3 regions of the Bradyrhizobium yuanmingense genome follow, and region 3 is predicted to be linked to each of the others. Evidence: riboswitches for the same ligand, from Rfam matches in the RefSeq annotation. Region 3 holds a riboswitch; each other region holds the start of a gene.

Region 1 (10,657 bases), 2.8 Mb from region 3:
CGGCCTAGCGCCGCAGCGTGAACGCGTCCGCGCTGCGCCGTTGCTCCCATTTCGCCTGCTCCAGCTCGGGCCGGTCGCACTCGATCTCGGGATAGCCGATGCAGAGATAGGCGATGAACTTCCAGCTGTCAGGCACGTCGAGAACAGCGTGCATGCGCGCAGGGTTCAGTATCGACACCCAGCCGAGGCCGATGCCCTCGGCGCGGGCGGCGAGCCACATCGCGGTAATGGCGGCGACCACGGAATATTCCGTCGTTTCAGGCATGGTCGCGCGGCCGAGGCCGTGGCCGATGTCGCTGCCCATGTCGGCGAACACGGCAAGATGGCCGGGCGCCTGCTCGAGGCCGGACAGTTTCAAGGTGGCATAGCGGGCGGCGCGGTCGCCGGAGTAGCAGCTCAGCGCGTCGGCATTGCACGTCCTGAAATCTTCGACCACGGCGCGGCGCGTTGCAGCATCATTGACGATCACGAAGCGCCAGGGCTGGCTGAGGCCGACCGAAGGCGAGAGGCAGGCGGTCTCGATCAGGCGATCGATCGCCCCCTCCGGCAGCGGATCGCTGCGGAAGCGGCGCACGTCGCGGCGCCACACGAACAGCTCGCGTAAGTGCTGGCGGAAGCTATCGTCGAACTCGACCATGAGGTCATCGCCCCATTTGGAAGGACGCCGCCACCAGCAGGATCAGGATCTCGCCCGTCTGCTCGAACGCGCCGAGGATGTCGCCGGTCTGCCCCCCGATTTGGCGGATGGCAAGCCGCGCCAGCAGCAGGCCGGCCAGTGACAGCAGGATCAGGCCGACCAGCGCCTTGCCCGGCCCCAACGTCAGGGCAAGCGCAAGCGTTCCAAGCGCGAAGGCGATGGCCACGCTGCGCCCGGGCGGCGCCCCGGCGCCGGCAGAGAGGCCATCAGGCCGCGCCGACGGGACTAGCGACATGAAGGCCGGCAGGCCGGCACGGGCAGCAACGTGCGCCGCGCACAGCGCGAGCATGACGGCCCATGGATTTGCGATCGTCGCAAGCGCGCTCCAGCGCAGGCCGAACGATAGGATCAGGGCGCAGACGCCATAGGTCCCGATCCGGCTGTCGCGCATGATCTCGAGCTTGCGCTCGCGCGTGCGGCCGCCGCCGAGGCCGTCCGCGGTGTCGGCAAGTCCGTCCTCGTGCAGCGCGCCGGTGATGAGGGCGGTCGTGGCTAGCACAAGGAGGGCGGCAAGGCTCGGCGTCAGTCCGAAGCGAATGGCGATCTTGTAAGTGAGGGCGCCGGCGAGGCCGACCAGCAGTCCCGCGACCGGCAGCGCCCACATTGCCCGCGCAACGGCGCCGTCGCCCGCAGGCTTCGAGGATGCCACCGGCAGGATCGTCACGAACGATGTCGCCATCTTGAGATCGGCGAGGATGTCCTTGAGGTGCTCGGCGCGCGGGATCATTTCAGCTTCAACGGCAGGCCGGCGACGACGAACTCGACCTCGTCGGCGACACCGGCAATGATCTGGTTCATGATTCCGGCGGCATCGCGGAAGCTGCGCGCCAGCGCGTTGTCGGGCACGATGCCGAGGCCGACCTCGTTGGTGACGAGCACGACGGGGCTGTTGAGGCGGGGCAGCGTGTCGGCGAGCTCTCTCACCTCTCGCTCCCAATCGCGCGCCGCATGCATCAGGTTGGAGAGCCACAGCGTCAGGCAGTCCACCAGCCTCGCGCCGCCACCTTCGGTCGAGAGCAGCGCGGGCACGAGATCGAGCGGCACCTCGCGCTCGATCCAATCGGCTCCGCGCCGCGCGCGATGTCTTGCGATGCGTTCCTGCATTTCGCCGTCGAGCGCCTCGGCCGTCGCGACGTAGACGGGCTGGCCGGCAAAGCTGCGCGCGCGCGCCTCCGCCCGGGTGCTCTTGCCCGATCGCGCCCCGCCGGTGATCAAGATGATGGCCATAAAGGTCTCCTGCCGCAGCACTAATCATCAAACGCGGCCAAAGACAAAGCCGAAATCAGGCAGCGAGGGGCTTGCGCTCGGCCGCCGTCTTGCGCAACAGGGGCGGGACAGGAGCTGGATGTGGACTTTGCGGGCGCGATGGTGGTGGCGATGGCGGTGGATGCCCTTCTGGGCTGGCCGGCGTGGCTGTTCGCGCGGATCGGGCATCCCGTCACCTGGCTGGGCGGGCTGATTGCCGGCATCGACACCGCCTTGAATCGCGCGTCCGATCCGCCGGCGTTGCGCCGAGCCGCGGGCGTCGCCGGCGCGCTTGCGGTGATCGCGCTCTCCGCGGCGCTCGGCTGGGCGCTGCAATCACTGCTTCCTTCGGGCTGGATCCAGATCGTGCTGATTGGCATCCTGGCCTGGCCATTGGTCGCGCTGCGCTCGCTGCATGATCATGTGGCTGCCGTCGCCACGCCCTTGCTGGCCGGCGACGTTGCCGCGGCGCGCGACGCGGTCTCGCGCATCGTCGGCCGCGATCCCGCAAGCCTCGATGAGGCCGGCATTGCGCGCGCGGCAATCGAGAGTCTTGCCGAAAACACCTCCGACGGCATCGTCGCGCCGGTGTTCTGGGGCGCGCTGTTGGGCTTGCCCGGTATCCTCGCCTACAAGGCGATCAACACGCTGGACTCCATGATCGGCCACCGCAGCGAACGACACGAAGCCTTTGGCTGGGCGGCAGCGCGCATCGACGATGTCGCCAATTTCATCCCGGCGCGGCTGACCGGATTTCTGTTCGTGCTGCTGGCACCGCAACGGTCGGAGGCATTGGCGTGCATGACGCGCGATGCGCGCCGGCATCGCTCGCCCAATGCCGGCTGGCCGGAAGCGGCGATGGCGGGCGGACTCGGCGTGCGGCTCAGCGGCCCCCGCATCTATCACGGCAACGCGACCAACGAGCCCTGGCTGAACGAGGGTGCGCGCGATCCGCGCGCCGCCGATATCACCGAGGCGCTGACAGTCTATCGTCGCGCCATGCTGCTGGTCGCCGGCGTGCTTGCGATCCTGGCTTTCGCGTGAAACAACGGGGCATGCGCGAGCACGGTGGAAATCTCGATCTGGCCCAGCGGCGTTTCGGCGGACGCGCAGAGGATTGGATCGATCTGTCGACCGGGATCAACCGGGTGCCCTATCCCGTGGGCGAGGTAAGCGCACGCGCGTGGAGCGCGCTGCCGTCACGCTCCGAGATCGAGGCATTGCATCAGGCGGCGCGGCACGGCTACCGCACGAGCGCACCGATCGTTGCGATGGGCGGTGCTCAGGCCGCCATTCAATTGCTGCCGCAACTCGCGGCGCCGGGGCGGGCGCGCATCCTCGCGCCGACCTACAATGAATACGCCGGCGTCCTGTCGGCCGCCGGCTTGGATGTCCACGAGATTACGGAGTTCGATGCGCTGGCGGGTGCAGACCTCGCCATCGTCGTTAATCCCAACAATCCCGACGGGCGGTGCCATTCGCGCAAGGATCTGCTCGCGCTGTTGCCGCGCGTCGGCCGTCTCGTTGTAGATGAGAGCTTTGCCGATCCCGATCCGCAGCTGTCGCTTGCACTGGACGCGGATCGACCAGGACTGTTGATCCTGCGTTCCTTCGGAAAGTTTTATGGGTTGGCCGGCCTGCGGCTCGGCTTCGCCATCGGTCATGCCGCCGACATCGACAAGCTTGCCGCCGTGTCGGGTCCATGGCCTGTTTCGGGCGCGGCGATCGAAATCGGCTGTCGTGCCTTGCGCGATCAGACTTGGGCCGAGGCGACGTCGGCGCGGCTCGCGCGCGACTGTGTTCGCCTCGATGCAATGGCGCATTCGCGAAGCTGGCGGCTCATCGGCGGCACACCGCTGTTTCGCTTGTACGAAACGGGCGACGCGGTGGCTGCGCAGGAGAGGCTCGCGCGCAGCCACATCTGGTCCCGCGTGTTCGCGCAACAGCCGACATGGCTGCGCCTCGGGCTCCCCGGCAGCGAAGCCGAATGGACGCGCCTTGCCGAGGCCCTAGCGCGCTAGCGCGAGCAGGCCTTCGACGTCGAGATGCTTTTCGATGTGATCGGCCAGCGCCTCGAGCGCGCTTTCGACGCTGGCGTGATAGGGCTCGTCGCCTGCGGGAATGTCGAGTTTGGCGAGGTAGGCCTTGCGGAAATCATCCGACGTGAACAGGCCGTGCAGATAGCTGCCCTGCACACGGCCGTCCCTGGAGATCGCGCCTTCTGCCTCGCCGTCCAGCTTGGCGAAGGGGCGGGCGCGATCCGGGCCGTCGGTGTGGCCGATATGGATCTCGTAAGCCTGGATCGGCTGATCCGTCGCCGCATGCACGGCCGCAACACGTGTCAGCGTTTTCTGCGGGCTCATCACCGTCTCGACATCGAGAAGCCCGAGGCCCGGCGTGTCGCCCGCAGGCCCCTCGATGCCTTCGGGGTCTGCGACGCTGCGCCCCAGCATCTGATAGCCGCCGCAGAGGCCGAGCACGTGGCCGCCGCGGCGGTGGTGCGCGAGCAGGTCGATGTCCCAGCCCTGCGCGCGCAGGAAGGCGAGGTCGCCGCGGGTGGATTTTGAGCCAGGGATGATGACGAGGCGCACGTCGCCCGGGATCGCCTCGCCCGGGCGCACCATCACGAGATCGACGCCCGGCTCGAGCTTGAGAGGATCGAGATCGTCGAAATTGGCGATGCGCGATAGCGCCAGGCAGGCGATCTTGCATTGGCCCGGCTTGCGCGCATCGCGCAGGCCGAGCGCGTCTTCGGCCGGCAGCTCGCCGGCACGCGGGAACCAGGGCAGCACGCCGAGGCCGCGCCATGCAGTCTTTTGCTCGATCAGCCTGTAGCCGTCGTCGAACAGCGTGGGATCGCCGCGGAACTTGTTGATGACGAAGCCAGAGATCATCGCGGCATCGTCGGGGTCGATCACCGTCCTGATGCCGACCAGCTGGGCGATGACACCGCCACGGTCGATGTCGCCGACCAGCACGACCGGCACATTCGCCTTGCGGGCAAAGCCCATATTGGCGATGTCGGACTTGCGCAAATTCACCTCGGCCGGACTGCCGGCGCCTTCGACCAGCACCAGATCGGCCCGCGCCTTCAGCCGTTCAAAGCTCTCCAGCACCGCGCCCATCAGCGACGGCTTCATCGCCGCGTAGTCGCGCGCGCGTGCGGTCGCGATGCGCTTGCCGTGGACGACGACCTGCGCGCCGACATCGGTCTCGGGCTTGAGCAGCACCGGGTTCATGTCGGTGTGCGGCTCGACACCGGCGGCGAGGGCCTGCAGCGCCTGGGCGCGGCCGATCTCACCGCCATCGACGGTGACCGCGGCGTTGTTCGACATGTTCTGCGGCTTGAACGGCAGCACGCGCAGACCACGGCGCGTAAAGGCGCGCGCGAGGCCGGCGACGATGAGCGACTTGCCCACGTCCGAGCCGGCCCCCTGAATCATCAACGCAGGTGCCATCGTGCCTTCAAAACTCGACGCCGGCCTGCGCCTTGATGCCGGAACGGAACGGATGCTTGACCAGCGTCATCTCGGTGACGAGGTCGGCGATCTCGATCAGCTCGTCCTTGGCGTTGCGACCGGTGAGCACGACATGCGTCATCGCAGGCTTTTGCGTCGTCAGGAATTCGACGACTTCGGCGATGTCGAGATAGTCGTAGCGCAGCGCGATGTTGATCTCGTCGAGCACGACCATGCGCAGCCGCTCGTCGAGGATCAGCTCCTTGGCCTTCTCCCAACCGGCGCGCGCTGCAGCGATGTCGCGGGCACGGTCCTGCGTCTCCCAGGTGAAGCCTTCGCCCATCGCGTGGAACTGACAGAGTTCGCCGAAATGGCCGGTGAGCAGGCGCCGTTCGCCCGTATCCCAGGCACCCTTGATGAATTGCACCACCGCACAAGGGAAGCCATGCGCGACGCAGCGGACGATCATGCCGAAAGCCGAGGAGGATTTGCCCTTGCCCGCGCCGGTATGGACGATGATCAGGCCCTTTTCGCCGCTCTTGGTCGCCATGATCTTGTCGCGAGCGGCCTTCTTCTTCGCCATTTTGGCGGCGTGGCGGGCGTCGGTTTCCTCGGTCGTGTGGGTTTCCGGTTCAGGCGTCATCGGTCCCGGTCCTTCGGCTTGACAAGTGGCGGCCACCGGCAAATGGTGGCCTGGCGTTGGTTCCTGTCCTATGACAGGCGAAGAGGGAATGCGATAGGGTCCGAATCCGCAAAGATTTGGGTCCAAACTGCAGCCGCCCCCGCGACCGTGACCGGAGAGATGCCCGAAGCCACTGATTCCTTTTGGAATCGGGAAGGCGGGGATCGAAGGGCCAAAACCCTGCTCCGCAAGCCGGGAGACCTGCCAGCGCGACGAGTTTTGGACCGGCGGACGGGGTGTTCCGCGACGGGGAAGCGGGCCTTTCTGGAGAATGGTCCGTGCGCCTCATCGCCTCCCGCTGTTATCTGGAAGAGGCGATGACCGTCACACTTCATGTCTGCATCACCTGCCGCGCCGGCCAGACGCTCGGCGAGGGCGAGACGACGCCCGGCAAGCGCCTGCATGGCGCGATCCTCGAGGCCGGCGTGCCCGAGGGCGTCAGCGTGGTTCCCGTCGAATGCCTGTCGGCGTGCAGCCAGGGCTGCTCGGTCGCGCTCAGCGCGCCCGGCCGCTGGTCCTATGTCTATGGCCGCCTCTCCGATGCGAATGCGCAGGACGTGGTCGCAGGTGCTGCGGCCTACGCGGCGGCGCCCGACGGAATCGTGCCCTGGCGCAGCCGTCCCGAAATCTTCCGCAAGCAGTCGCTTGCCCGTATTCCCCCTGTTACCGTCGTGCCGGAGGCCGCTGAATGAACTCGCTCGCAAAAGTCCCGGTTACGGTCGTCACGGGTTTCCTGGGCTCCGGCAAGACGACGCTGATCCAGCATCTGCTCAGCAATGCCGGCGGCAAGAAGCTCGCCGTGCTCGTCAACGAGTTCGGCAGCGAAGGCGTCGACGGCGAGATCCTGAGGTCCTGCGCCGATGCGAACTGCCCGGAGGAGAACATCGTCGAGCTCGCCAATGGCTGCATCTGCTGCACCGTCGCCGACGATTTCATTCCGACCATGGAGCAACTCTTGGCGCGCCCGGTGCGGCCCGATCACATCCTGATCGAGACCTCGGGCCTGGCGCTGCCAAAGCCGCTGCTGAAGGCGTTCGACTGGCCGGAGATCCGCTCGCGCATCACGGTCGACGGCGTGATCGCGCTGGCCGACGCCGAGGCCGTCGCGGCCGGCCGCTTCGCGCCGGATCCGGCTGCGGTGGAAGCGCAGCGCGCGGCGGACGACAATCTCGATCACGAGACGCCGCTGTCAGAAGTGTTCGAGGACCAGATCGCCTGCGCCGACATCGTGCTGCTGACCAAGGCCGACCTTGCGGGCGCAGCCGGAATCGAAGCCGCAAAGGCGGCGATCACAGCCGAGATGCCGCGCCGCGTGCCGATGCTGCCGGTCACCGATGGCGCGATCGACGCGCGCGTCATCCTCGGCCTCGGTGCGGCCGCCGAGAATGATCTCGCCGCGCGGCCATCGCATCATGACGGCGAGGAGGAGCACGAGCACGATGATTTTGCCTCGGTCGTGATTGACCTTCCGGAGGTCGCCGACATCGACGCGCTGGTCGCATCGGTCCAGAAACTGGCGCGCGAGCAGAACGTGCTGCGGGCGAAGGGGTACATCGCGGTCGCTGGCAAGCCGATGCGCCTGTTGTTGCAGGCGGTCGGCGAGCGGGTGCGCCATCAGTTCGACAAGCCCTGGGGCGCGGGTCTCAGACAGTCGAAGCTCGTCGTGATCGGCGAGCATGGCGATATCGACGAGGCCGCCATCAAGGCAGGACTTGGTCTTTCAGGACTTGGTATCTGATGCACGTCGTCTTCCGCGAGAGCCGCGGTCTCGAGGAGACCGCGACGCCAAGAGACATCGGCCAGGACCCGGCCGATCTCGTGGTGCTCTCGTATTCGGATTCCGATTTGGCCGCGTTTGCGGCCGGCTGGCGCCGCGGTCGGGGCAGCCTGCCGTCGCTGCGGCTGGCCAATCTCGCGGAGCTGCGGCATCCGCTGTCGGTCGACACCTATATCGAGCGCACGCTGTCGCAGGCCCGCGGCATAATGGTGCGCCTGATCGGCGGGGAATCCTATTGGGCGTACGGGCTTGCGGCGCTCCAGCAACTCGCGCAAGAGCGCAACATCGTGCTCGCCGTGCTGCCGGCGGACGGCCGCGACGACGCGCGGCTGGATGCGTACTCGACCCTGCCGGTCTCGACGCTGCGGCGGCTCAAGGTGCTCTGCGACACCGGTGGTCCGGTCGCCGCGCAAGCCGCGATCGCGCAGCTCGCGCTGGCCTCAGGCCTTTATGCCGGCCCGGTCATCGGCGAGATGACCGTGCCCGAGATGGGATTCTATGATCCCGCGCGCGGTGTCATTGCCGCGCCAGTTGGCGAGGGCAAGCCGCGCGCACTCGTGACGTTCTATCGCTCCTATCTCACGGCCGCCGATACGGGGCCGGTCGACGCCTTGATTGCGGCGCTGCGCGAGAAGGGATTTGACGCCTACGGCGTGTTCGTCACCTCGCTGAAGGCGCCGGGCGTTGCCGACTGGCTGCGCGCGCATCTGGCGCAACATCCTGCGGCGGCGATCGTCAATGCGACGGCGTTCTCGGCCCTTGGCGATGACGGCACGACGCCGTTCGATGCCGCGTCCTGTCCGGTGTTCCAGGTCGCGCTCTCGACGGCGCGGCGCGAAGATTGGGCGGAATCACTGCGTGGCCTGTCGCCCGGCGATCTCGCGATGCATGTCGTGCTGCCGGAGGTCGACGGCCGCCTGTTCGCAGGCGTGGTGAGTTTCAAATCGGCCGGTCAGCGCGATCCCGATCTGCAATTCGCGCATCTAGCGCACAGGCCCGACGAAGAGCGCGTCAACGCCGTTGCCACGCGCGTCGCGGCTTGGCGTCGCCTCGCGGAGAAGCCCGCCGGCGAGAAGCGGCTGGCGATCGTGCTCTCGAACTATCCGGGCCGGCCGCATCAGATCGCGCACGCCGTCGGGCTCGACGCGCTGGCGTCGGTCGAGGCGTTGATCTCCGATCTCGCGGAGGTCGGCTTCGACGTTGCGCCGGTCGATGCGCTCGGCGCAAAACTATTGAAGCAGAGCTTGACCTGGGGCGTCGCCGAATATCGCACGGGGCTGGCGCGCCTGCCGCAATCCTTGCAGCACGATCTCGTGCAGGCCTGGGGCGCACCGGAGAACGATCCGAGCTGCCGCGACGGCGCGTTCTACTTCGCTGCGATCCAATGCGGCCGGTCGATCATCGCAGTCCAGCCCGAGCGCGGCGATGCGGCCTCGCGCGATGCCGATTATCACGATCTCGCCCGCACGCCGCGCCACGCCTATGTCGCGTTCTATCTCTGGCTCCGGCAGCAAGGCTGTGATGCCGCCGTGCACATGGGCGCGCACGGCACGCTGGAATGGCTGCCCGGAAAATCCGTGGCGCTGTCGCAAGCGTGCTGGCCGGAAGCGCTGATCGGCGACCTGCCCGTCATTTATCCCTTCATCGTCAACGATCCCGGCGAGGCCGCGCAGGCCAAGCGGCGCATCGGCGCGGTCACGATCGGTCATCTGCCGCCGCCGCTTGAGACATCCGCGGTGCCGGAAGGTCTACGTCGGCTGGAACGGTTGCTCGATGAGTATTCGACCGCTGACGGCCTCGATCCCGCCCGTCGCCAACGCCTGATCGCGGCGATCCGCGACGAGGCGCGAGTGGCGGGCCTCGAAGACGATCTCGGCCTCGATGCCTCGGCAGCACCAGCCGAAGCCATCCCGCGAATCGACCGCTTCGTCTGCGATCTCAAGGAGAGCCAGTTCGGCGACGGCCTGCACGTGTTCGGCCGCGGCGCTTGTGCCGATGCGGAACGCGATGCATTGCGTTCCGCGCTCGCCGGAAAACGCGTTGCCCCCGGGCCGTCGGGCTCCCCGTATCGCGGGCGTCAGGATGTGCTGCCGACCGGGCGCAATCTCTTCGCCGTCGACCCGCGTGCGGTGCCGACACCGTCGGCGCATGCGCAGGGGATAAAACTCGCCGAAGAGCTGCTGCGCCGTCACTTGCAGGATCACGGCGACTGGCCGAAGGGCCTCGTCATCGATCTCTGGGGGTCGGCGACCATGCGCACCGCAGGCGAAGAGTTTGCGATGGCGCTGCATCTGGCGGGCCTTGCGCCGCGCTGGGATCACGCTTCCGGCCGTGTCACCGGTTATGACATCATCGCGCCGGCCGAGCTCGGCCGTCCGCGCATCGACGTCACCCTGCGGGTATCCGGCCTGTTCCGCGACGTCTTCGCGGGGCTCGGGCAATTGTTCGAAGCCGCCGCCGAGGCGCTCGCCGCGCGCGAGGACGAGGGCGATGAGAATCCCTATCGCCAGCGTGCGTCCCGCGTGTTCGCGCCGCGGCCGGGACAATACGGCGTCGGCCTCTCGGCTATCCCGGATGCCTTCACGCCGGACACGCGCGAGGCCGCAGGCGAAGCGTGGCTGTCGGCATCGTCCTGGGCGTTCTCTGCCGATGGCGCGATGCAGCCGGATCGCGCTGGTATCGAACAGCGTCTCGCGTCCGCCGATGCTTTTGTCCATGTCCAGGACTTGCCCGAAACCGATCTGCTGCTGGCCGCCGACTATGCCGCGCATGAGGCAGGCATCGCCGCGGCAGCCGCG
Region 2 (10,657 bases), 2.8 Mb from region 3:
CCATCACCATGCGTTCGACGCAGGTGGTCAGGTGCATCGAGGGCGCCAGGATGCGGTAGGTGCGGACTGAGCCGTCACCGCCGCGATGCGCGCCCGCGCCGCCGGAATTCCGGCGGATGGCCTGCTGCTCGAGCCGGATCGCGTAATTCGCCTCGATCACCTCGACCGGCGTGTTCGAGGTGTTGGACAGATGCACGCGGGTCGCGGACGTGCCGGCCCGATCGTGCCGCGCGCCTTCGCCACCGCCATGGACTTCATAGAGCATCTTCCACGACCCGTTCGGCCGCGGCTCGGCGAAGAACAGCACACCCGCGGTGGTCGCACCGCCCGCGGACAGGCGCTCGGGAATGGTGTCCTGCATGGCACGGAAAATCGCATCGACGATGCGCATGGAGGTCTCGTGATTGCCGGCGGCAACGGAGGCGGTCCAGCCGGGCTCGAGGATCGAGCCCGGGCGCGTGATGATGGTCAGCGGCCGCAGCGCGCCGGCATTCTGCTGCATGTCGCGCCCACTCATGATGCGCGCGGCATAGGCGACCGCCGAGCGCGCCATGAATGGCGTCGTGTTGCAGAAATTGGAGACGCGGTCGCAACTTCCGGAAAGGTCGAAGGTCGCTTCGTCGCCGCGGATGGTGATCTTGACATGGATGCGCGCCGGCGCGTTGTTCGCGCTGCCGTCGTCGAGATAATCCTCGCCCTCATAGATGCCATCCGGCAGATCGCGCAGCGCTTCCCGCATCTCGATTTCGGAGAGGTCGTGCAGGCGCGACTGCGCCGCCATGAAGACCGCCTTGCCATGCTCGCGGCAGAGCTCGACGATGCGCTTCTCGCCGGCCTTGGTCGCCGCGATCTGGGCAAGAAGGTCGCCCTCGCAGGATTCGGCATCGCGGACATTGGCCTTGAGCAGCTGCACGATCGGCGTGTTGAGGCCGGCCGACGTCGCGATCAGCACCGGCGGAATCCGCATCGCCTCCTGGAAGGTATCGACCGCCTTGGCGAAATAGCTGCCGGGCCAGGTGCCGCCGATGTCGGGCCAATGCGCGAGGCTGACTGCAAAGGCGACGATCTCGCCGTCGAAGAAGACGGGACGCACGACCTTGACGTCGTTGAGATGATTGCCGCCGAGCGCGCCGACATTGTAGATCACGACGTCGCCGTCGTTCAGGCCATCGCGCGGCATCACCTTCAACAGTTCGGGGATGGTGTAGGCCATCGCGCCGAGATGAATCGGAATGTCGCGGCCCTGCCCGACCAGGCCGCCGTGACCGTCGGTGATCGCGGAGGAGAGGTCGCCGGCCTCGCGCAAGAGCGGCGAGCGCGCCGAGCGCGTCATGACGAGGCTCATCTCCTCGGCCGCGGCGGAGAGCCCGTGCCTGATGACCTCGACGACGAACGGATCGAGCTTCATGCCGCCCTCCGCGTCAGGAACAGATTGCCTGATGTATCGGGCCTCGCCTGCCAGCCCGGCGGCACCACCACGGTCGACCAGGCGTCTTCGATGATGGCGGGACCGTTGACGGTCTCGGTCAGCGAGGCGCGGTCGATGATTGCGGTCGGGATGTCATGGAAGCCGTCGAACGAGCAGCTACGCGTGCCCGTAGACACCGCCCTTGCTGCCGTCGCGGGTCGGCTGACGACCGTCGTCGACGGGCGGCGCGCCTGCACGCGCACGGACTCGATGACACAGGGCTCACCGGTCGCATAGCCGAACAGCTCGTGGTGCCGCGTCAGGAAGTCCTGCTTCAGCCTGGCGACGTCAAGCGGCAGCGTGAAGGATACCGGAATGGCGTCATTCTGCGCCGCGTAGCGCATCAAGGCCACCAGCTCGACCTGGATGTCCGCCTTCGCAACATTGCTGGCGAGAAGCGGCGCCGAGGCATCGGCAATCAGGGCCTCGATCCGTTCCGAGACGCGCGCGAGATCGATGCCGTCGAGGGCGGCGCGAAGGGTCTGCTGCTGCAGGAAGCTGAAATCGGCGGTGAGACAGCCCAACGCCGAGAATGCGCTCGACGCACTGGGCACGACCACCTCCGCAATGCCGTAGAGATCGGCGAGGCCTGCGGCATGCATCGGGCCGCCGCCGCCGAAGGCCAGCAGCGTGCAATCGCGCCCGTCGATGCCGCGCTCGACCGTGACGCGGCGGAGCGCGCGGGCCATGGTCGCGTTCGCGACCTTGATGATGCCGAGCGCCGTCTCCGTCAGGCTCAGCCCGAGCGCGCGGGCAATCGGCGCGATGACGCGCTTTGCGGCCGCGATGTCGATGCCGATGCGGTCGCCAAGCTTGGTCTCAGGATTGAGATAGCCGAGCACCGCATTGGCATCGGTGATGGTCGGCTCCGTGCCGCCACGGCCATAGCAGGCCGGGCCCGGCTCGGAACCGGCGCTCTCTGGCCCGACCGTCAGCCCGCCGGGACCGTTGCGCACGATCGATCCACCGCCGGCACCGATCGAGTGCACCGCGAGCATCGGCTGGCGCAGCGGCTTGTCGCCGAGCATGCGGCCGTCGGTCATCTCGGCCTGGCCGTCGACGATCAGGCACACATCCGTCGTGGTGCCGCCCATGTCGAAGGTCAGCATCCGCGCGCAGCCGAGCTGGCGCGCAATGCTGACCGACGCCGAGACGCCGGCCGCCGGGCCCGACATCGCCATCACCAGCGGACGCTGCTTCACCGCCGAAATCGGCACCATGGCGCCGGCGGAGTGAAACACCTGCAGGCCGGGCCCGATCGGCAGCCGCTGCTCCAGCTCGCTGAGATATTCCACCGCGATCGGCATCGCGGCCGCGTTGAACACGGTTGCCGAGGTTCGCTCATATTCGCGCGCCTCGGGATTCACCTCGTGCGAGAGCGAGACGTGGGCGACGACGCCCCTGAGCCGCTCGCCCAGCATCTTTTCATGCACCGGATTGGCATAAGCGTGAAGGAGCGCGACTGCGACGCTCTGCACGCCGGTCCCCTTCAGCCACGCCACCAGGCGTTCGACCTCCGCTTCCTCGAGCGCCTTCAGCACCCGCCCCTCATGATCGAGGCGCTCGGCGAGCCCAAAGCAGCGTTCAGGCGGCACCAGAGGCAGCGATTTCGGCGGAATGTCGAGCCGGTAGAGGTCTCGGCGGCGATAGCGCGCGATCTCGAGCACGTCGGCAAAGCCTTCGGTCGCGACCAGCGCCACCTTCGGCAGCCGGTTCTCGACGATCGCGTTGGTCACGCGCGTGGTGCCGTGGACGAAGCGCTTCACCTCGCTCTTGCGCAGGCCGGCCGCCTCGATCGCCTCCAGCATCGCTTGCACCGGTGCGTCGGGGCGCGACGGCACCTTCGCAATCCGCGCTTCCGCGGAATCGCGCCGGATCGCGATGATGTCGGTGAAGGTGCCACCGATATCGGTGCCGACCTCCCAATGATTGCCGGGATCGCTCATCTGCACAATCAGCTACGCGTGACGTTCATCATCATTCCCTGTCATGCCATCACGTGCGAGCGTGCGACAGAGCGATGGCCGCGGGATAGGGTCAGAGTTGTCGCAAACCAAAGCGCTAGCAAGCCACCGGCCTTGCGCGGCGCAGCATCGGCTGCACGTTTCCGTGCAGCGCTGCTCGCGCAGAGAGCAGAAGGCCGCGAAGTCAAAATGTGCAGCGCACCCTTGGATTCTTCGAGGCAAATAGAAGCGCCCGTTGCACTGCAATCGGATCGCACAAGGCCGTTTGTCTAATTTGCAGGCGATCGGTCGGCGGTGCGGGAGACAGCACTGACCAAGAGCTATGCACGCAGGTCGGCTCAGCCTCTCTTTATTGTACGGTCGGTAAGCGAGGACATCACCGGCCGCTGGTGGATAACCCGGCGCGCCGAACGGGTCGCGCCGGGTACGGAGATTTCGCGACTGGCTATGCGCTCGCCAGCCATGCCCGCAAGCGCCGCCAGCCGATGACGATGCCGGTGATGGAGAACATCAGCCCGAGCGTACAGAGCCCGACAATGAGAGCGTCACGCAGCCGCGCATGAGCCAGCAGAATCGGGAAATCAAGCGTGTGCAGCGCACTGTAAAGCCAGCGATAGGCGCGGCGCGACGGGTCCAGTCTTTGCAGCAGCTTGCCATCGGCGGCATCGACATCGAACCAGAGATCGCCGCAGGTCGTGCGGTAGACGGGGGCCCCCGGAAGTGCGGATTGCGCCGGATAGTCGTCGTTGCCGGCGAGCAGGAACGGTGCGGCACAGCCGGCGCCAAGGCGCGCCGTCAGGTCGCCGATCTCCTGCCTATCCAGGTATGGCGCCGGTCCATCGCGCGGCGCCTCCCCTGCCCTGATCAACGCCTGACGGCCGAGACCAACCCGGTCGCGCCGATAGACATGGCCGTTGAAGGCGAACCATTCGACCTCGCGGGCCAACGGCGATATTGGCTGCGGATCGAGCGACGACGCGTCTCGCCAATCCGGGGCGGCATCGACCACGCCGGCCTCTGTCGGAGTCAGTTGCCCGCGCGAGAACAGGCGGCCGTGATCCATCGACAGCCAGCCGCTGAAGATCCAGGTCAGCACAAACACGGTCGCGACGAGACCGATGATGTGATGCAGGGCGTGCCAGCCACGATAGGGCGACGAGAGCTGGCGTCCCCGCATTTTCACACGCACGATTCCGAGCACCGCACCAAGCAATGCCGCGATCAGGGCCAGCAGCGACAGCGTCCAGACCACGCCATCCCACAGCGCCCAGCTGCTGCGCAGAATTGTCGGATAGATCCAGTGCAGCACGCTGCCGGCCCAGTTCCACGCGCGCTCGCTGCGCCTCGTATCCAGGACGACTTCGCCGGTCAGCGACGAAACGTAGACCTCCGTTCCAGGGGCATCGCCGAGAGCGGCGCGAGACAAGGGGCGATGCCGATCAAAACCGTTCGGCACGCTCCACTGATCGTAGTCCGACTGCGCGACGATCGCGGCGCGCGGCGCGTCGAGCCCGCGCTGACGTGAATAAGCTTGCACGATGGTGAGCGCGACATCGGCTGATGTCACCGACGCGTCTCCTCCATCGGAGGCGCGAACCGCTCGCGAACCTGTGGAGCCCGAGACGACGTAGACCGGTCCATCGCTCCGCTGGATCAGCCGAACACGCCTGCCATCGGCAATCCCGCTCGCCGCAACGGCGTCCGCGACCGAGATCCTCGTCCCGTCGCGATCGACCGGCACAAGTCCGGCAAATCGCTCCGCTTCCGTCAGCGACGGAAACGGGACGAAGTGCATGACGATCCCGCTCGCGAACCACATCGCGAACAGCAGACAGAACGCGATGCCGAGCCAGCGATGCGTGAGGACGATCGCGCCCATCATGCGCTCAGGGCCTCACCATTTGAACGCGGCCGATATTTCGTAGGTGCGCGGCGCGCCCAGGAGGATCTGGTCCGGATAGAACGGATCGCCCCAGATCGCGTAGCGCTTATCAGTGATGTTGCGGATACGGAAGGTCAGGCGGGCCTGGTCGACCGCATTGAACGCCGTCTTGGGGATGTCGACGAAGGCGTAGACGTCGGCCACGGTGTAAGCCTTCATCGTCACGACGTTGGCGTCGGTGTTGTAGCGGTCGCCGACATGACGGCCGGTGATGCCAAGCTCCACCGGCCATGGTGTGAAGAAGCGATACGACGCGCCGGCATTGGCGACGATACGCGGCACGTTTGGCGGCGTGTTGCCGGAGAACGAGCCGCCGGCAAAATTGTAGTCGGCATAGCGCGCATCGACATAGGCGATGTTGCCCCACAGCCGCAGCGGCTCGATCGGGCGTATCGAGGCGGCAAGCTCGACGCCTTTCGACTCCTGTCGTCCGGCGATGTTCAGTTGCATGCCGCCGGCGGCCGCATAGACGTTCTTGCGCAGGATGTCATAGGCCGAGAACGACCACTCCGCCCGATTGTCCCAGAACAGGTGCTTGACACCGGTCTCATAGGTGCGCGCGGTGGTCAGATCGAGCGGCTGGGTGGGCGAGAGCAGGAAGATGTTGTTGGCTGCGACGTCGGCGCCGGTGGCGTATTGGCTGAAGAAGGTCAGGCCGGGAACGGCCTCCCAGGTGTAGCCGATGCGGCCCGTCACCGGCGCCCAGTCTTTCCTGAATGGGAAGCCCACCTTCTCCACACCGTTCTTGTCGGTCGAGTTGCGGTCGAGCCCGATGTGCTCGACACGAAGGCCGCCGATCAGCGCGAAGCTGCGCGTCAGCTTGAGCCGGTCCTCGAATGACAGCGCCTCGTTGTCGATGCGCGCGGTCTGCTGCTGTGTCGTGAGCAAGCCGTAGAAACCGCGGTTGGGGTCGACCAGCGAAACGGAATCGCCGGGAAAGTTTGCCGCACCGGGCCTGACGAAATCGAGATAGCTCGACGACAGCGTCGTCACGAGCCGATTGTCGAAGCCCGCAATATTTGTATCCCAGATCAGGTCGGTGATGTTGCCGACCAGTCGCTGACTGTGGGCGACATAGAAACGCTCGCGATCGACCAGGTTCGTGGTGGAATTGAACGCCTCGATCTCGTTATTGAACCAGGTCCGTTCCGCGCCATAGCCATAGGCCTGACTTTTCAGCGTGAGGTCAGGCGCGAGCTTCAGCTCGAAGCCGCCACGCAGCCACACTTCCTGCGCCACGTTGCGGTTATCGAGAACGTTGTAATTGGTGTTGAAGGTGCGGTCGTCGATGGTGACGGCACCGAGATTGGTTCCGTTGTAATTCGAGACGTAATTGCCGGAGACGATCCCCGTCGTCGCATGCGAACCGCTGAAGGCCACCGGCACCAGCGGCGCGCCCCAATAGGCCTTCGAGCGGTCTTCGCGATATTCGACCGCACCCCAGATCCTGAGGCTGTCGGAAACACGGTAGTTGAGCTGGCCGGACGTGCCGAACGTCTTGACATTGGTGTCATCGGCAAAGCCGTTGAGGGCGGAACGGCTGATGTCGAAGCGATAGTCCAGGCCTTGCACATTGGTGCTGCCGCCGGAGCCGTAATGGGCACGGAACGAGTTCAGCGAGTCCCAGGAGAAATCGGCCTCGTTGCTGACAGCTCCGGTGTGCGGCTGCTTAGTGACGAAGTTGATCGCGCCGCCCGCGGCGCCCTCGCCCGAAATCAGCGAAGCCGGGCCCTTGAGGAATTCCACCGCTTCCAGATTGGCGGTATCCACGATCCGCGAGGTCATGTTCTGCGGACCGATCTTGATGCCGTTGTAGAGCGTGTTGATCTGGCTGTTGGTGAAGCCGCGCATCGAGAAGGCCGAAGGTTCGGCCGGGTTGTCGCCCGAGGTGACGCCGGCGGCGCCCTGCGCCACCTCGGACACGGTGCGATGGCCCTGCTCGCGCATGGTTTCGGCCGAGATCACCTCGACCGTCGCGGGCGTCTGCCGCACCGTCAGGCCGAGCCGCGAGGCGCTTTCGGCAACGGCATTGGTGTTGAGCGGCGTTTGCGGCGTCGAATCCGGCGTGACGGGTCTTGGCGCTGCGGATACAGCCGCCGGCCTGCGCGCTGCCGCGCGGCGCGCGCTCTGCGCCGTTCCTGCTGCCGGTTTGGCCGGCTTGCGGGCCTGGGCAGGCGACACCTCGACGGGTGGCAGCGACTCTCGGGCCTGCTGCGCCAGAGCGGCCGGCAGACCAAGAGCGGCAAAGGACGTGAACGCGGCGGAAACCAGCAGGACGCGGCGCGGTCGTGCGATACGGATGGAAGACACAGGTGAAAACCTCGGTATGACGTCAGTGGCACGTCACAGCGAACGAGGTTTCACCTTCGGCCTTAGCCGTCCGATGAAGCCGAATGTCTGTACTCCCCGACCGACATCTTCGCGTGTGACCACGGCTGACGGCAGGTCTCCTGGCTCGCGGGTCGTGACCGCTTCGTCGCCTTCCCGGGACCGAGGACCCAGTGGCTCCTGACGAAGGATTCACCGCTTACAGTTGCGGGGGCAGCCGCGGCATTGGGGACAATTTTCCCCGCACCGCATTCCCTTTTCATTCCCTCTCGGGAAAACCGTCGCGAGCATCTAGGATTACCACCAAGACAGAGTCAATGTGCCAGTTGCGGCGTTGGGGCCACAGCAACCAACTTCCTTGGAGATGAGCATGGAAGGCGAGACCTTCCTCTGGTTGATCAGGCATGCGGCCGTCGCGGGCGTGCCCGGGACGATCCATGCGGCCGATGCGCGGGCCGACCTCGGCGATCACGCTGCATTGGCGGCCCTAAGGCAGCTGTTGCCCGCGGATGTCGCCGGCTATGCCAGCCCGTCGCGGCGCACGGTCGAGACGGCGCGCGCGCTGGGGCTCGAACCGGCGCTGATCAGCGAGTTTCGCGAGCAGGATTTCGGCGACTGGACCGGCCATCGGCATGACGAGCTCGCCGCGACCGGTGGCGAGGCCTACGCGCAGGTCTGGCGCGATCCGGCGCACGGACGGCCGCCGAATGGCGAGAGCTTTGCGGATCAGGTCGCCCGCGTCCGCCTGGGCCTGGCCCAGATTGGCGCAGGCTCCGCAGCACTGGTCGTCCATTCCGGCACCATACGCGCTGCGCTCTGCATCGCGCTCGATCTCACACCGGAAGCCGCGCTGCGCTTCGTCGTCGATCCGCTGTCGCTGACCCGGATCGACCGGCTGGCGGGCGGTTGGCGCGTCGTGTCGGTCAACCAGCGCGTGGCTTGAGCCGCATCAAGAAGACCGATCCGGCACATTGGCCTGCGCGAACGTCGCCATGCCATTGTGAAGTGCGCACGCCGAGCGCACCAGCGGCAGCGCGATGGCGGCGCCCGATCCCTCGCCGAGCCTGAGATCGAGGCTGATCAGCGGCTGCACATTCAGCGCGCGCAACACCAGCCGATGCCCCTGCTCCGCCGATTGATGCGAGGGCAATAGGAACGGCTGGCAGGACGGGTTGAGGCGCGCCGCCGCCAGCGCCGCCACCGAGACGATAAAGCCGTCGATCAACACGGGGATGCGACGTTGCGCAGCCGCGATGATCGCGCCCGAGATCGCCGCGATCTCGAGGCCGCCTACAGCGCACAGGATTTTTTCGGGTGACGCCCCCGCAACGCCGTGATGCGCGATCGCCGCATCGATCACCCGCACCTTGTGCGCGCGGCCCAACGCATCGACGCCGGTGCCGCTGCCCGCGATCTCCCCGGCGCTCACACCGAGCAGGCTCGCAGCAATCGCCGCCGACGTCGTGGTGTTGCCGATCCCCATCTCGCCGAAGATCAAGAGATCAGGCCGGCCGGCCTCGGCGCGCACCACCGCGCGCTGCCCGGCCTCGAAGGCGAAGGCCAATTCCGTGGGCGTGAGCGCGGCCTCGACACTGAAATCGCGGGTGCCGCTGCGCGGCTTGTCGGTGACGATTCCCGCGATCTGCGCCTCGGCCAGCGTGCCGGCGTCGACCACCTCGAGGCTCGAACCCAGCTCGCGCGCCAGCACCGAGATCGCGGCGCCACCGGCGGCAAAATTCGCCATCATCGCGATGGTGACGGCTTGCGGATAGGCCGACACGCCCTGCGCGACGATGCCGTGGTCGCCGGCGAAGATGATGATCGGCACCCGCGCGGCGCGCGGTTGCTCGGTGGCCTGCAGGCCCGCAAGCTCGATTGCGAGCTGCTCGAGCCGGCCGAGCGCGCCGGTCGGCTTCGTCAGTTGCGCCTGCCGCGCAATGGCCGCCTCGCGATGAACAGCGGAGACCTCGGGGCAGTTCTGATAAACCCATTCGGGAAGCATGCTGCTCAACGCCTGCGTTTGATGATGTAGCTATCCATGATCCAGCCGTGCCGCTCGCGCGCCTCTTGCCGCAACGCGACGATGCGCGGGCCGACCTCGGCCAGCGCGCCGGACATGATGATCTGATCGGGCATGCCGAGATAGGCCCCCCACCAGATGTGAAGCCCGGCCGGATCCAGCGATTGGAACGCCGTGCCGCCATCGAGCATCACGACGACGGTATCGACGCCCTGCGGCCAGCCGCCTTCGCGCAAGCGCCGCCCCGTCGTGACCAGAAACGGCTCGCCGATGTCGTTGAGCGGCAGCGCATGCGCCGCGCACAGCGCCTGGATCGAGGTGATCCCAGGCACGACCTCGATTGTCGGCAATGGATCGAGCCGCCGCGCAATGCGCAGCGAAGAATCATAGAGCGAAGGATCGCCCCAGATCAGCAGCGCGACCTTGCCCTCATCTTCGAGATGCCCAGCTATCGTCTGCGACCAAATCGCGGCCACCGCATCGTGCCAATCGTCGACGCCCTTGCGGTAGTCCGCCTCGGTCGCATCGCGCACGGGAAGATCGAATTCGGCGATGCGCGTCGTTTTGTTGGTGAGCACACCGGCGCAGATCGTTCGCCTGAGATCGGCGAGATCGGATTTCGCAGTCCCCTTGCGCGGGATCAGGATGAGATCGGCGGCGTTGATGGCGTCAACGGCGGCGCGCGTGAGCTGCGCGGGATCGCCGCAACCGATGCCGATCAGGGAGAGCGTTAGCATCGCGAGCGCGATGGGCGGCCACACCGGCCGCCCATCGCTGATCTCTTACGCCGCGTTGTGCAGGCGCGGGGTGACGAGGCCGGGCGCGGTGACGCCGCGCAGCGACTTCGCCAGCGCCAGCACCGCGAGATCGGCGAGCGGTTCGATCACGATCACCAGCGCATAAGCGGCAGCGAACGTCCCGACGCTGGCGAGATT
Region 3 (10,657 bases):
TCGCCGTGCAGCCGACCCATTGGCGTATCTGGCCCGGATAACGGCGTTATCCTGCAAAATAGATTAGCGTGAGTTTGGGGCAGGACTGCCTTCGCCGCTCTCTCCTCGGGAACGATGTAGCCTCGATGGAATGAGCGAGCCTGACGGGCATCATCTCGGAACGGACCGAGCCCGCGGTGCGTGCCTTTGTGACGTCAGGCAATACTTCGTTCATTGCTGTCGCAGCCGCGCCAACGTGTTCATGAGCGACAAACCTCGGTCTAGATTTCTAAATCTCAGGCTTACGGTCTCGCATACCACGGTATAATTGAGTTACGATAACTTGGTGGTTTATATAGGCGCAGATTTTCGGTGAATGTTCGCACCGTGATCGATCCGTCGGCTATTCTCCTCCGTCGACGAAAGTAGCGCGATGCGTCAGCGTCGCTCCTCCGAGACTGTACTTCCGCCCGACCCCTAAGCGGGGCCGGGCGTTTTTTATCGACCCGACGGCTTGCCTCGAGATTGTGAGAGCGCAAATGACCACAAGGAATTAGCTCTGTCGAGAACAGACTCTAGCCTGGTTTTACGGATCGGATGCAGCGCGCAGTTCGCGGGCGGCAGCGACCATGTTGGTTAGCGCAGGCCGAACCTCCTCCCATTTGCGCGTTTTCAGGCCGCAGTCCGGATTGACCCAGAGCTGCGACTCCTGCAAGCGCGTCCGAGCCAGAGCCATCAGGTCCTTTATCTCGCTCGTCTCGGGGACGCGTGGAGAGTGAATGTCGTACACGCCCGGTCCGATTTGATTTGGATATTCGTACTTCCTGAATGCGTCCAGTAGCTCCATTTTCGAGCGCGACGTCTCGATCGAAATGACATCCGCATCCATTGCAGCGATTGCACCGATGATGTCGTTAAACTCGGAGTAGCACATATGTGTATGGATTTGCGTTTGATCGGCAACGCCCGACGAGCAGATGCGGAAGCAATCTCCGGCCCAATCGAGATATGCCTTCCACTCCAATTGGCGCAATGGCAATCCTTCCCGGAGTGCAGCTTCGTCGATCTGGATCATGGCCGCACCGGCATTCTCGAGATCGCGGACTTCGTCGCGGATCGTGAGCGCAAGCTGGCGGCAGACCTCGCTTCTGGGAATATCATCGCGAACAAAAGACCAGTTCAGGATCGTCACCGGTCCAGTCAACATCGCCTTCATTGGTTTGCTAGTTAGTGATTGCGCGTAGCGCCACCAGTCCAGCGTGATCGGCTTCGACCGCACTACATCGCCAAACAGGATCGGGGGCCGGACGCAGCGCGAACCATAGGACTGTACCCATCCATTCCTGGTAAATGCGAAGCCGGCGAGTTTCTCGCCAAAGTACTGCACCATGTCGTTGCGCTCGAATTCGCCGTGCACGAGCACGTCAAGACCGATGTCCTCCTGCCAACGTACCGCGCGGGCTATCTCCTCCTTGAGGAACCTGTCGTATTGTTCGTCGCTCATCGCGCCTCGCGCATGCGCCGCACGAGCATTTCGAACTTCTGCGGTCTGCGGAAACGATCCGATCGTCGTGGTAGGAAATGCGGGTAGTCCAAAGCGTTCCCTTTGGATCTCGGAGCGACGGGCAAATGGGCTGGCGCGCCGGCGCATTGTCTGGTCGATCGCCCTCATCCGGACAGCGACATTGGCGTCGCGGATCTTGGGCGAAGTCCGCCGGGCAGTCGCAGCGCATTCTGAATCGGCAAGAGCTGGTCCGACATTCTGGTCGCCGGCGAGTACCCGCGCCAGGATCGCAAGCTCTCGCATCTTCTGAACCGAGAAAGCAAGCCAGCTCTTGACGTCGGAAGTGAGCTCGGTCTCTAGTTCAACATCGACTGGCACGTGAAGCAGCGAGCAGGATGGAGCGAGCTGTACACGGTGCTTACCGAGCTTCGCAATCGCGGGCTCCAGCCGCTGGCGGAGCGAAGATAAGTTCGAGCGCCATACATTCCGGCCGTCGATGACACCGAGCGACATGACGAGATCACTTCGGCCCTCAGCGATGATCTGATCCAACAACTCTGGCGCACGCACAAGATCAAGGTGCAGACCGGAAACCGGGAGGCTCAGGGCGGTATCCAGATTGTCGCGTAAGTCGCCGAAATAGCTGGCAACCATGATCTTGATAGCCGGTCCCTCCTTGGCGAACCGGTTATAGGCGTGTAGCAATGACTTTCGCACCGCCTGGTCAAGATCAAGGACCAGGCAGGGCTCGTCAAACTGAACCCAACTTACACCTCGTTCGGCCAATTCATGCAGCACCTCGATATAGACCGGTATCAGATCATCCAGTAGGGAGAGGGGCTGGAACGCGCTATCGGCACTCTTGCCGAGCTTTAGGAATGTGACTGGCCCGATCAGGACAGGGCGGGTCTGAAAGCCAAGAGCCTTTGCTTCCTCATACTCTTCAATGGGTTTGCGAGAGCAGAGTCTGAACGCCTGTCCCCTGTAAAACTCGGGAACCATGTAGTGGTAGTTGGTGTCGAACCACTTAGTCATTTCCTGCGCGGGTGCGCCAGACCCCCGAGGTCCTAGGCCGCAACTCGCATCCTGGTCGTCGCATTGTGATCCGCGGGCCATGGCGAAGTACGTCTTGAGGGAAATGGATTCTCCTTTCGAGGCGTAGATCTCCGGGATGGCGCCAACCATGGCACTTGTATCGAGCATCTGATCATACAGCGAGAAGTCATTCGAGGGAATGATCGTGACGCCTAGAGATTTCTGACGAGCCCAGTTCGCTGCGCGCAGGCCGGATGCGTCCTCGTGCAACTGCCGTTCGCTGATCTTTCCGGACCAGTAGCTTTCGAGAGCGAGTTTGAGCTCACGCCGTGGACCGATGCGTGGCGTTCCGAGCGTAGCAACCGGAAGAGAGAGAGAAGACATAGCTAGCGTTAACCCCTGTTGGGGACAAAGGCCATGGCGGACGCAGGCAGGGGAAGTCGCGCGAGCGACGGCTGCTTGGCGCACCACCGAGACACCCCGTCCGTGGACCAATATATTGTCGGGGCAGGTCTCCTGGCTTGCAGGTCATCGCTCCTGTCCGGCCTTCCCGAAGCCGTGCAGGCTTCAGTGACATCATTGGACGTAGCTCGCCGCTTACAGTTGCGGGGGCAGCGCCGGCATTTGCACCGGCTTCCCTCTTAGCTCCGGATCCAATGGGAACCGGAGAACCTCGACGACTTGAATTAGCGGCAGGAGAACTCTTCCGTCAACCTCTCAGATTATGTGCTCCAAGCTAATCTGCGACATCTGCTAGGTGACTCACCATGCACCTCTATGATTAACCACCATCTAGAGACATTCTCTCATCACAGATGTCGTAATCAGACATGCCCCTGTCAGATGTCAAATTGAGCATCGGAGCTGCCTTGAGAAGGCGCCGTACGCCAGATCGATGATAGGGACAGCAGTCTGCGCGGCCAGGATTACCGCCATTCCAAGCAGAATGCAGAGGCGACTTCCGACCTCCAGCGGTTCGCGCAGCAAGTCCGCTGACCAGCTGTTCTTTCGACTAAAGGAGACATTGAACAGGCCCAACATACGCGGCGAACAGGTTGATTTGCGTGCCAGACAGACTTCAAGGTCGGGCTTAAGTCGGCTTCGTGTCGCCATCATGTAAGGCGAACGCCGACGGCAACGATAGGGAACCACACGGTCCACTGGCAGCCAACACACTCCCAATTCTGCAGGCACTTGGCATCGAGGCGTCCACCTTTTCCGCTAACTATCCGGTGCGGCACACGGATGCACAGGCTGTGGCGGATACAATGAATGGAAACATCGAAACGTGAGCAGGTCGGAAAGTCGACAAGATGAACACAAAGCCCGTGCGAATTTTCCGCCTATTGCCTGGCACGAAGAATGCAGATCCTCCGGAGGCGCAGACTCCTCCTGCTGGGCATGTCCAGCTCAGCGAATTGATGCTGCCGCTGGCGAGGGAAGTTAGCGGCGCGTGACGTGGAGGAAGGCACCTACTCGTGCGGGACAGCTAGCGGGTGCCCCGTCGCGTCTCCGTAACCTTCTTGCGCCCGCTCATAGCTGAAAGATGTCTGGATGAAACGCGATAGGCCGGGGGTTATGAAGAGACTGTGTGGAAGATCCGCGCTTCGGCTTTGGCTAGCTAGCTTTCTAATCTGCCTCGCCTGGCCGGCCGCCACGAGCAGCAATTCTCGCGCCAGCGACAACCCCCTTGTCGAGAGACTCAAGTCAACCTGGCGATCGCAAGATGGTGAAACGATAGAACAAATCATCTCCAATGTCTCGAAGGTGGCACAGTTCGTCCCTCAAATGTGGGGCGTCGCAGAACTTGGCGAAAACGACTTCGTTTTCGTTTCGTGGACCAGACACCGTGACAACAAATCAGACGAACAGTACGCTATCACCTGGAAAATCGCGCCCGACGGTACGATTGAACTTGCGTCAACATATGCGAAGCCGATGGAATTGGGCTGGCGCGCTCTGGCACTCTCGTTGATCGCCCGTGAAGTCGCAGATGGCGAAAGGGACGCAAATCTTCGCTTTCTGCATGATCCGACCAACTTCAACTTCGTGACTACCTCGCAAGGCCGGCTCGGCGATCTTCTGCGGCAGGGCAGCTGCACTATCGTTGAACCTGTTGGAGTGGACTACTTACCGAAGCAGGATGACAAGCCGACCGAGAAAGGTGATCTGTGGCGCGTTCTGCTCTTGGTGAACTGCAATATCCAAGGACCACGTTATTTTACGCACAACGGCGTCATCACTTTCGAAAAGAGTGAAGGAAGAGATTGGGAGCCACAATCCTCATTCGCCAAGCGCATCGCGAAATTTCCTCCTGGCTCATGGTTCCAACGCACCGAGCCAAAGGAAGAGGAAGACTTAGGAGAGAGAAGGCCTTAAGAAGTTCGCGCAGAGCAACATCGCGCCACGGCTCCTCCACAGCCGAGCGCCTCGGACCAACTAAAAAGACATACGCGCTCTGCAGTTGCGTTGTTTACGGCTCCGCAACAGTCAGGGCAGCCTTTCTCGCAGCCTTCGGCCCGTCATTGGAAAGGCCGGGCAGGCACGATTGCATTTTTCCGCGAGGCGTTGAGCTCAGCGGCGTGTACTCGTTTGCGAGATATTGTTTGCCCGCCTGCACTCCACCTATTGAGAGGACACCAACTTTGCGGGGGAACTAGCTTTCATGCATTCTTCACGTCTGACAATCCTTCCGTCCAAGGCCGATCCGGCGCCCGCGCCAGGCATTGCCAGTGTGAGCAATCCTACCTTTCAGATGGTACGAGGCAGCGAGTGCTGAGATGAAGCCGGCCAGGAGGCCGGCCGAAACGGAGCACTGTTAGCCCCCGAGCGCCCCCCATTGCGAGTGCGTAGGGCGATGAGCTACGGAGCCGTGGGGAGGAACGCCGAGGCCACACTGACTCTGCTCTAGATTTCCTCGCGCTCATTCAACTGCACGTCATAGATCCGGATTTGAAGCATGGGAAAACGCTTCTTTAGCTCTGCTCCACCTGCCCTGGCACCGTCTCTGGTTGCGAACTCGGCTCTGAGTCGGCCATCCACTTCAAGCGCGTAAGAAGAGATTGGTAGTTCCCGACCGGCTGCGACCATGTCATTCCCGTCGTGTAGTGAAGTGCTTAAGAAGGATGTGTAGCTTGAGTCGGCTAAACCGCACCAGAGCTATCCGCCCCAACTGCGGCGATGAGCAACCGCGTATTGTGGACTGACCTGCGTCAGGATGGCACTCGCGATTGTCCGAACACGTGGGCAACTTCCCCCCCCCGGTGGGGCTCTACGGCAAAGCCGCGGCTCAATATCGCAGCCTTTCCAATCCTGGAGTAGACGCCCACAGATGTGAGCTCGCTGGGGTAGAAACGCCACTACCCAAGAGCGGTCGCGCGTCGCGCCGCCTCAGTCAATCCCTGCACAAACGTTTGGGCGGTAGCATGAACAATTAGGGTGCAGCGCGGAGGAGCCAAAAGCCACAATGCGATTGGTATCAACGATCATCTTGTCTGGCGTAAGAAGGCAGCGGATTTGCGCGGTTTGCTCGAACAAAGGAGGTCCATCTACGCGCCGAAGTCCATCGCATCTACGTCTAACTCGGTCAGAGCGAACCAGACCAGATTTTTTTCGTGACAAGAGTTTAGGGCGACTTTCATTGGCCTCGGCGGAACCGTCTGCAGCGTCCAGTTCGCCGATGGGAATCGTCACCAACCATAGTAGGTTGCTCCTCCATGCGTGACCCAACCGCGAGCGCCGACGCTTCATAGTCACTCACATTTTTACACAAGGAGAGAGCACAGCATTCCGAGGCCCAGGGTTCGCCAGATCCGAGTTCGGCGCAACCGGCGAGGATCTCCCTCCTCAGGTCGAGAGAGTACAGTGCGATCCCAGTGAGAGAGCCGCCGATACTCAAAGGGTACCGCCGCACACAAGCCGGAAGAAACCTCTTGATCCTTACGCAGCGTCAGGGCGTAGGTTTGAACTCACGCCAAGCTCTCATAAAGCACACATCGAAAGATGCCGGCGGAACGGACATCTGCGGTCGAGCAGTCGAATGTATCGGCGCCGTATCGTGCGTGAACATGGATCAGGAGCGAATGGTTGTAATTGGGATGAGGCACCGCGAAATCATATTCGCATTGCTCACTCTCATCACATCTCCGGTGTGCGCCGCGACACTCAGCGGTGCTCCGCGCATCCTCGACGGCAATACGATCGAGATCGAGCAAATCAACGTTCGGCTCTCAGGCATCGAAGCTCCTGACACTGATCAGATTTGCCTCGATTCCCAGGGCCGGAAATGGGCCTGCGGCGTAGCTGCTCGTGACGAGCTTATTAAGCATTCGAATGGGCGAAAGTGGAATTGTCATACCCAAAGAGTCGATGAGTACAGGCGAACCCTCGGCAGCTGCTTCATCGAAGGGGAGGATGTGAACGCCTGGATGGTACGCTCGGGCTGGGCACTATCGGGCTGGCCACTATCGGTTGGCGCATCTCAACACACCTATGCCGTCTATGAGTTGGTGGCGAGCACAGCCTCTACGGGGCTGTGGTCTGGGGCGTTCATCGCGCCCTGGGACTGGCGTCGCCGCAACGGGCGCACGATTATCGTCGGCGCGAAGTCGGTTCCGATCGACGCTCAGGAGGTCCTGCTTGGATCCGCCCTGCTATCGGAACCGCCATCGCCCGAGTGCCTGATAAAAGGCACCGTCGAGCGCAGCGGCGAGCGCATTTATCACCTGCCAGGGCAGTTCGGTTACGAGCAAATCGACATGACGAAGAAGCGCGGCGAACGCTGGCTTTGTAGCGAAACGGAAGCCGAAGCCACGGGGTGGCGTAAGGCCGCGCGATGAGGCGACAGATGAACGCAGGCCATTCTTGAAACATGTACCATTTAACCAATATCGCGCCTTCGCGCCGGGCGCTGTTTCTGTTCGCCGCCTCGACAGTTTGCCTAGGGTTCGGCAATAACATTGTCGATGCGAAGGAAGCAAGACGCGCGCCCAAGCCAAACAACCTACTCATCCCGGATGCTGCCCTGAAGCGGCTGCTGAAGGGGAACGATCGGTATGTCCAAGGCGTGCCACGAGTCGATGATTTCAGGCGCGAGCGCCCGGCCTTGGTCGATGGCCAAAATCCCTGTGCGGCGGTTCTGAGCTGCGCCGACTCTCGCGTGGCGCCCGAACTTGTCTTCGACGCCGGACTAGGTGATCTGTTCGTCTGCCGCGTCGCCGGCAACTTCGTTAACGATGATACGCTCGCCAGTATGGAATATGCGGTCGCAGTACTGAACACACCGCTGATCCTTGTACTTGGCCACGATCATTGTGGTGCGATAGACGCCACGATCAAGTCGCTCGATCAAGATAAGCCGCCGCCGGGGCACATTTCATCCCTGGTCAGTGCGCTTGCTCCCGCAGTGAAAGCAACTCGCGAGCAAGCCGGCGACACATTCGCCCAAGCAACCAGACAAAATGTGATCGATAACGTTAACAAACTCAAATCGACGGGCCCGATTCTGAACGCCGCGGTCGAGCAGCACCGACTGAAGGTCGTCGGGGGACTATATCGGATCGGCACCGGCAAGGTCGATATTGTGAGCTGACGCCATCGCCTTCACACCCGCGGCAGATCTTCTGCCGCCCGATACAGCGCTTCTGTTCCGCGCAGTTTTGTTGGTCCATCGTCTTCAGAATATGCGCCGGATTACCATCCGTTCCACAATTGTCATCATTTCGGTAACCCATTAGATATGCGTGGCCTCGTAGTCCTTCTCGTGTTCTACGTACTCATGTTGGCAACGCGCGGCCCGCATCAAGAGATGCACATCCCGCGTCCGACAGCATTCATGCCTCCAGGTTGAGCCCCTAGCCCAATAGAGGTAGCTCAGGCAGTTCCTGCATGAGCCATTTGGGAGACCCCGACCTAGAGAGCCAGCCTCGCATCAATGATTCGATTGTCTCGTTCGTCGCCACCGATGCGGCTCACATCGATGGTACCGTTGACGGCAAGGCTATTCTCACCACGCTCCCGCATGCGCGCTAATGTTTCACGCAATCGCAAGACCCCCACTTGGACAATTTACTGTATGTCCTCCATGACGATTCCGACGCGAGATAAAACTCGCAGCTTACAAAGTGCGTCGGCTGTACACGGAGACTGGCAGGCTCTTAGTCGCTGCGGGGACTTGGACACTTTTTGGTACAGGTGAACTCGGTGCACCAGCAGCAATGATTCCAAGCGCGCGTATCGCGCCTACAGGCCGGAAATCATTGACAACCGAGTGCTTCCGGAATCAGGCTCTTCAAACCACGGAGCCGCTCAGTGTGAACAGAGCACTAGCTTCAGAACGTGCGTGCCCGGTCTGTCGCGGCGCTCGTTATGCGCCCATAGTTGCTGCACGAATTTGGTAAGCTCGACCAAGCTTCGACGCATTGGAATATCGCCGAAGAAAGAGCCGCCAGCGGCCGCAAAGAGGTAGCGAGGTCAGGAACGCGCGCGAATTCTTGCATTCGGTACGGCCGAACGTACATAGGCGCATCTGTTGCTGGCGCGGCTCGAAAGCCCTTACAGTCACCTCGAACCCGCCTTGATCGTGCAATTACAGCGTCTGTAGCCGCCGTAGTTTGTTGAACACCTGCCGTATGGAGGTCCGCTTCTGACCAAGCACTCACCCGCAGTCGCACGAGCAGCAAATTGGTCTGTTGGTAGCGTCACGAAACCGGAGCGGGCCTTAAACAAATCAGGAGCGTTGAATCCGGCGGGTAGGCGGTGGAGGTCGTCTTTGACGTTTTCTCTGCGGCTTGCTGAGTTAATGACATGTTGTGCCTGAAAGCAGACACCGACATACGAGCATTATGCTGGCAAGGCGGAGTGATCTCGGGCGATTCAAACAAGACCAGCAGCCATGCTTAATGGCACGTCGATTGCTGGGAAGAGAGAAAAGAAGCCGCACCCTTGGGCCCTTGCAAACACAACTCGGTAATTCCGACTCCGTTACACCCGGTCTGTCCCAAATGTGACCAAACCACTTCCATTGGAGAAGACATGACGCCGCATGCTCCCCCGATCAACCGCCGGAGCCCCAGTGCGGCAAAGACGGATCCATGTCGCGGCCGCGTATCGGCTGCTCCGACCCAGCCTCAACTGCGACAGCTATATCCTCGGTCAGGTTTCCGGGCTCTTAAGTTGGGACGCTAACGCGTGCGATCTCATGCATCGATATCGACTGCAGCAGCTTGGAGGATGCCGTCGAGCCCGTATCAACTCACCTGGGCTCGCTATGCGAGCAGTCCATATGAGTGACGCACGGCGATGATCGCCTCAAGACACGGAGGACAATTTATGAACGCTCCACCAGAAACGACCACTCCCGAAACCAACGCCGCGGCTGCGACCTGGGCTAATCTGTCGCCGCTACTGGCCAAGATCCGTGCGCGTCGCAACGAATTTAGCCGCGCGCAGAAGATTCCAAAAGAAATCATCGACGGCTTCAGACGCGTCGGCGTCTATAGGGCTATTGCCGCCAAACGTTTCGGCGGCGAGGAGCGAACGCCAGCCGATTTTTGTCGCCTCGTCGAGCGTATTTCCGAAGCCGACGGCTCCGCCGGTTGGGTCGCCAGCTTCGGGGATGGAGCTCGCTACCTCGCTGCTCTTCCGGACGACACGCTTCGCCAGGTGTACGCCAATGGACCTGACGTGGTGTTGGCCGGTGCGCTTTTCCCGCTCCAGCCCGCCAAGCGATGCGCCGATGGGTTTGTCGTGAACGGTGTGTGGCCATTTGCTAGCGGCGCAACGGGCGCCGATCTGATAGGTGTTGGTATCACTGTGGAAGACGATCCGACAGGGGATCTTCCGCGCGTAGCCGTGATGCCGGCTGACAAGGTGACAATCCGGCCAAATTGGGACGTGATCGGACTGCAAGGCACCGGCAGCCACGACGTTGTTGTCAGCGATGTCATTGTTCCAGAGGAATGGACCTTGATCCGCGGCGGTCCGCCGACACTTGACGGGCCGGTCTATCGTTATCCGGCCGTGGCTTTTGCCGCACAGGCGCATGCGATTGTCGGCATCGGGATTGCGCGCTCCGCATTAGACGAGGTGATCGCCATGGCAGGAAGCCGCGCCTCGATCACTGGAGCCCCCGTGATGGCT

The links. A riboswitch is a leader RNA that binds a small molecule or an ion and turns the genes downstream of it on or off. The one in region 3 is predicted to bind cobalamin.
Region 1: another riboswitch for cobalamin. It lies ahead of N2605_RS12030 (DUF1636 family protein); the one in region 3 lies ahead of metE (5-methyltetrahydropteroyltriglutamate--homocysteine S-methyltransferase).
Region 2: another riboswitch for cobalamin. It lies ahead of N2605_RS12115 (TonB-dependent receptor); the one in region 3 lies ahead of metE (5-methyltetrahydropteroyltriglutamate--homocysteine S-methyltransferase).

What each region holds. Positions count from the first base shown of each region.
Region 1 is NZ_CP104173.1:2,574,854-2,585,510, forward strand. It holds gene bluB (5,6-dimethylbenzimidazole synthase) at 5-637, opposite strand; gene cobS (adenosylcobinamide-GDP ribazoletransferase) at 642-1,424, opposite strand; gene cobU (bifunctional adenosylcobinamide kinase/adenosylcobinamide-phosphate guanylyltransferase) at 1,421-1,924, opposite strand; gene cbiB (adenosylcobinamide-phosphate synthase CbiB) at 2,045-2,986, shown strand; gene cobD (threonine-phosphate decarboxylase CobD) at 2,998-3,963, shown strand; gene N2605_RS12020 (cobyric acid synthase) at 3,952-5,400, opposite strand; gene cobO (cob(I)yrinic acid a,c-diamide adenosyltransferase) at 5,408-6,043, opposite strand; cobalamin riboswitch at 6,084-6,305, shown strand; gene N2605_RS12030 (DUF1636 family protein) at 6,400-6,774, shown strand; gene cobW (cobalamin biosynthesis protein CobW) at 6,771-7,820, shown strand; gene cobN (cobaltochelatase subunit CobN) at 7,820-10,657, shown strand, end outside.
Region 2 is NZ_CP104173.1:2,595,083-2,605,739, reverse strand. It holds gene N2605_RS12130 (hydantoinase B/oxoprolinase family protein) at 1-1,408, opposite strand, end outside; gene N2605_RS12125 (hydantoinase/oxoprolinase family protein) at 1,405-3,414, opposite strand; gene N2605_RS12120 (PepSY domain-containing protein) at 3,878-5,314, opposite strand; gene N2605_RS12115 (TonB-dependent receptor) at 5,327-7,684, opposite strand; cobalamin riboswitch at 7,798-8,000, opposite strand; gene N2605_RS12110 (histidine phosphatase family protein) at 8,073-8,645, shown strand; gene cobT (nicotinate-nucleotide--dimethylbenzimidazole phosphoribosyltransferase) at 8,652-9,704, opposite strand; gene cobF (precorrin-6A synthase (deacetylating)) at 9,710-10,459, opposite strand; gene N2605_RS12095 (energy-coupling factor ABC transporter permease) at 10,505-10,657, opposite strand, start outside.
Region 3 is NZ_CP104173.1:5,395,130-5,405,786, forward strand. It holds gene metE (5-methyltetrahydropteroyltriglutamate--homocysteine S-methyltransferase) at 566-2,902, opposite strand; cobalamin riboswitch at 3,008-3,209, opposite strand; gene N2605_RS25415 (nodulate formation efficiency C protein) at 4,073-4,897, shown strand; gene N2605_RS25420 (thermonuclease family protein) at 6,451-7,356, shown strand; gene N2605_RS25425 (carbonic anhydrase) at 7,389-8,108, shown strand; gene N2605_RS25430 (acyl-CoA dehydrogenase family protein) at 9,848-10,657, shown strand, end outside.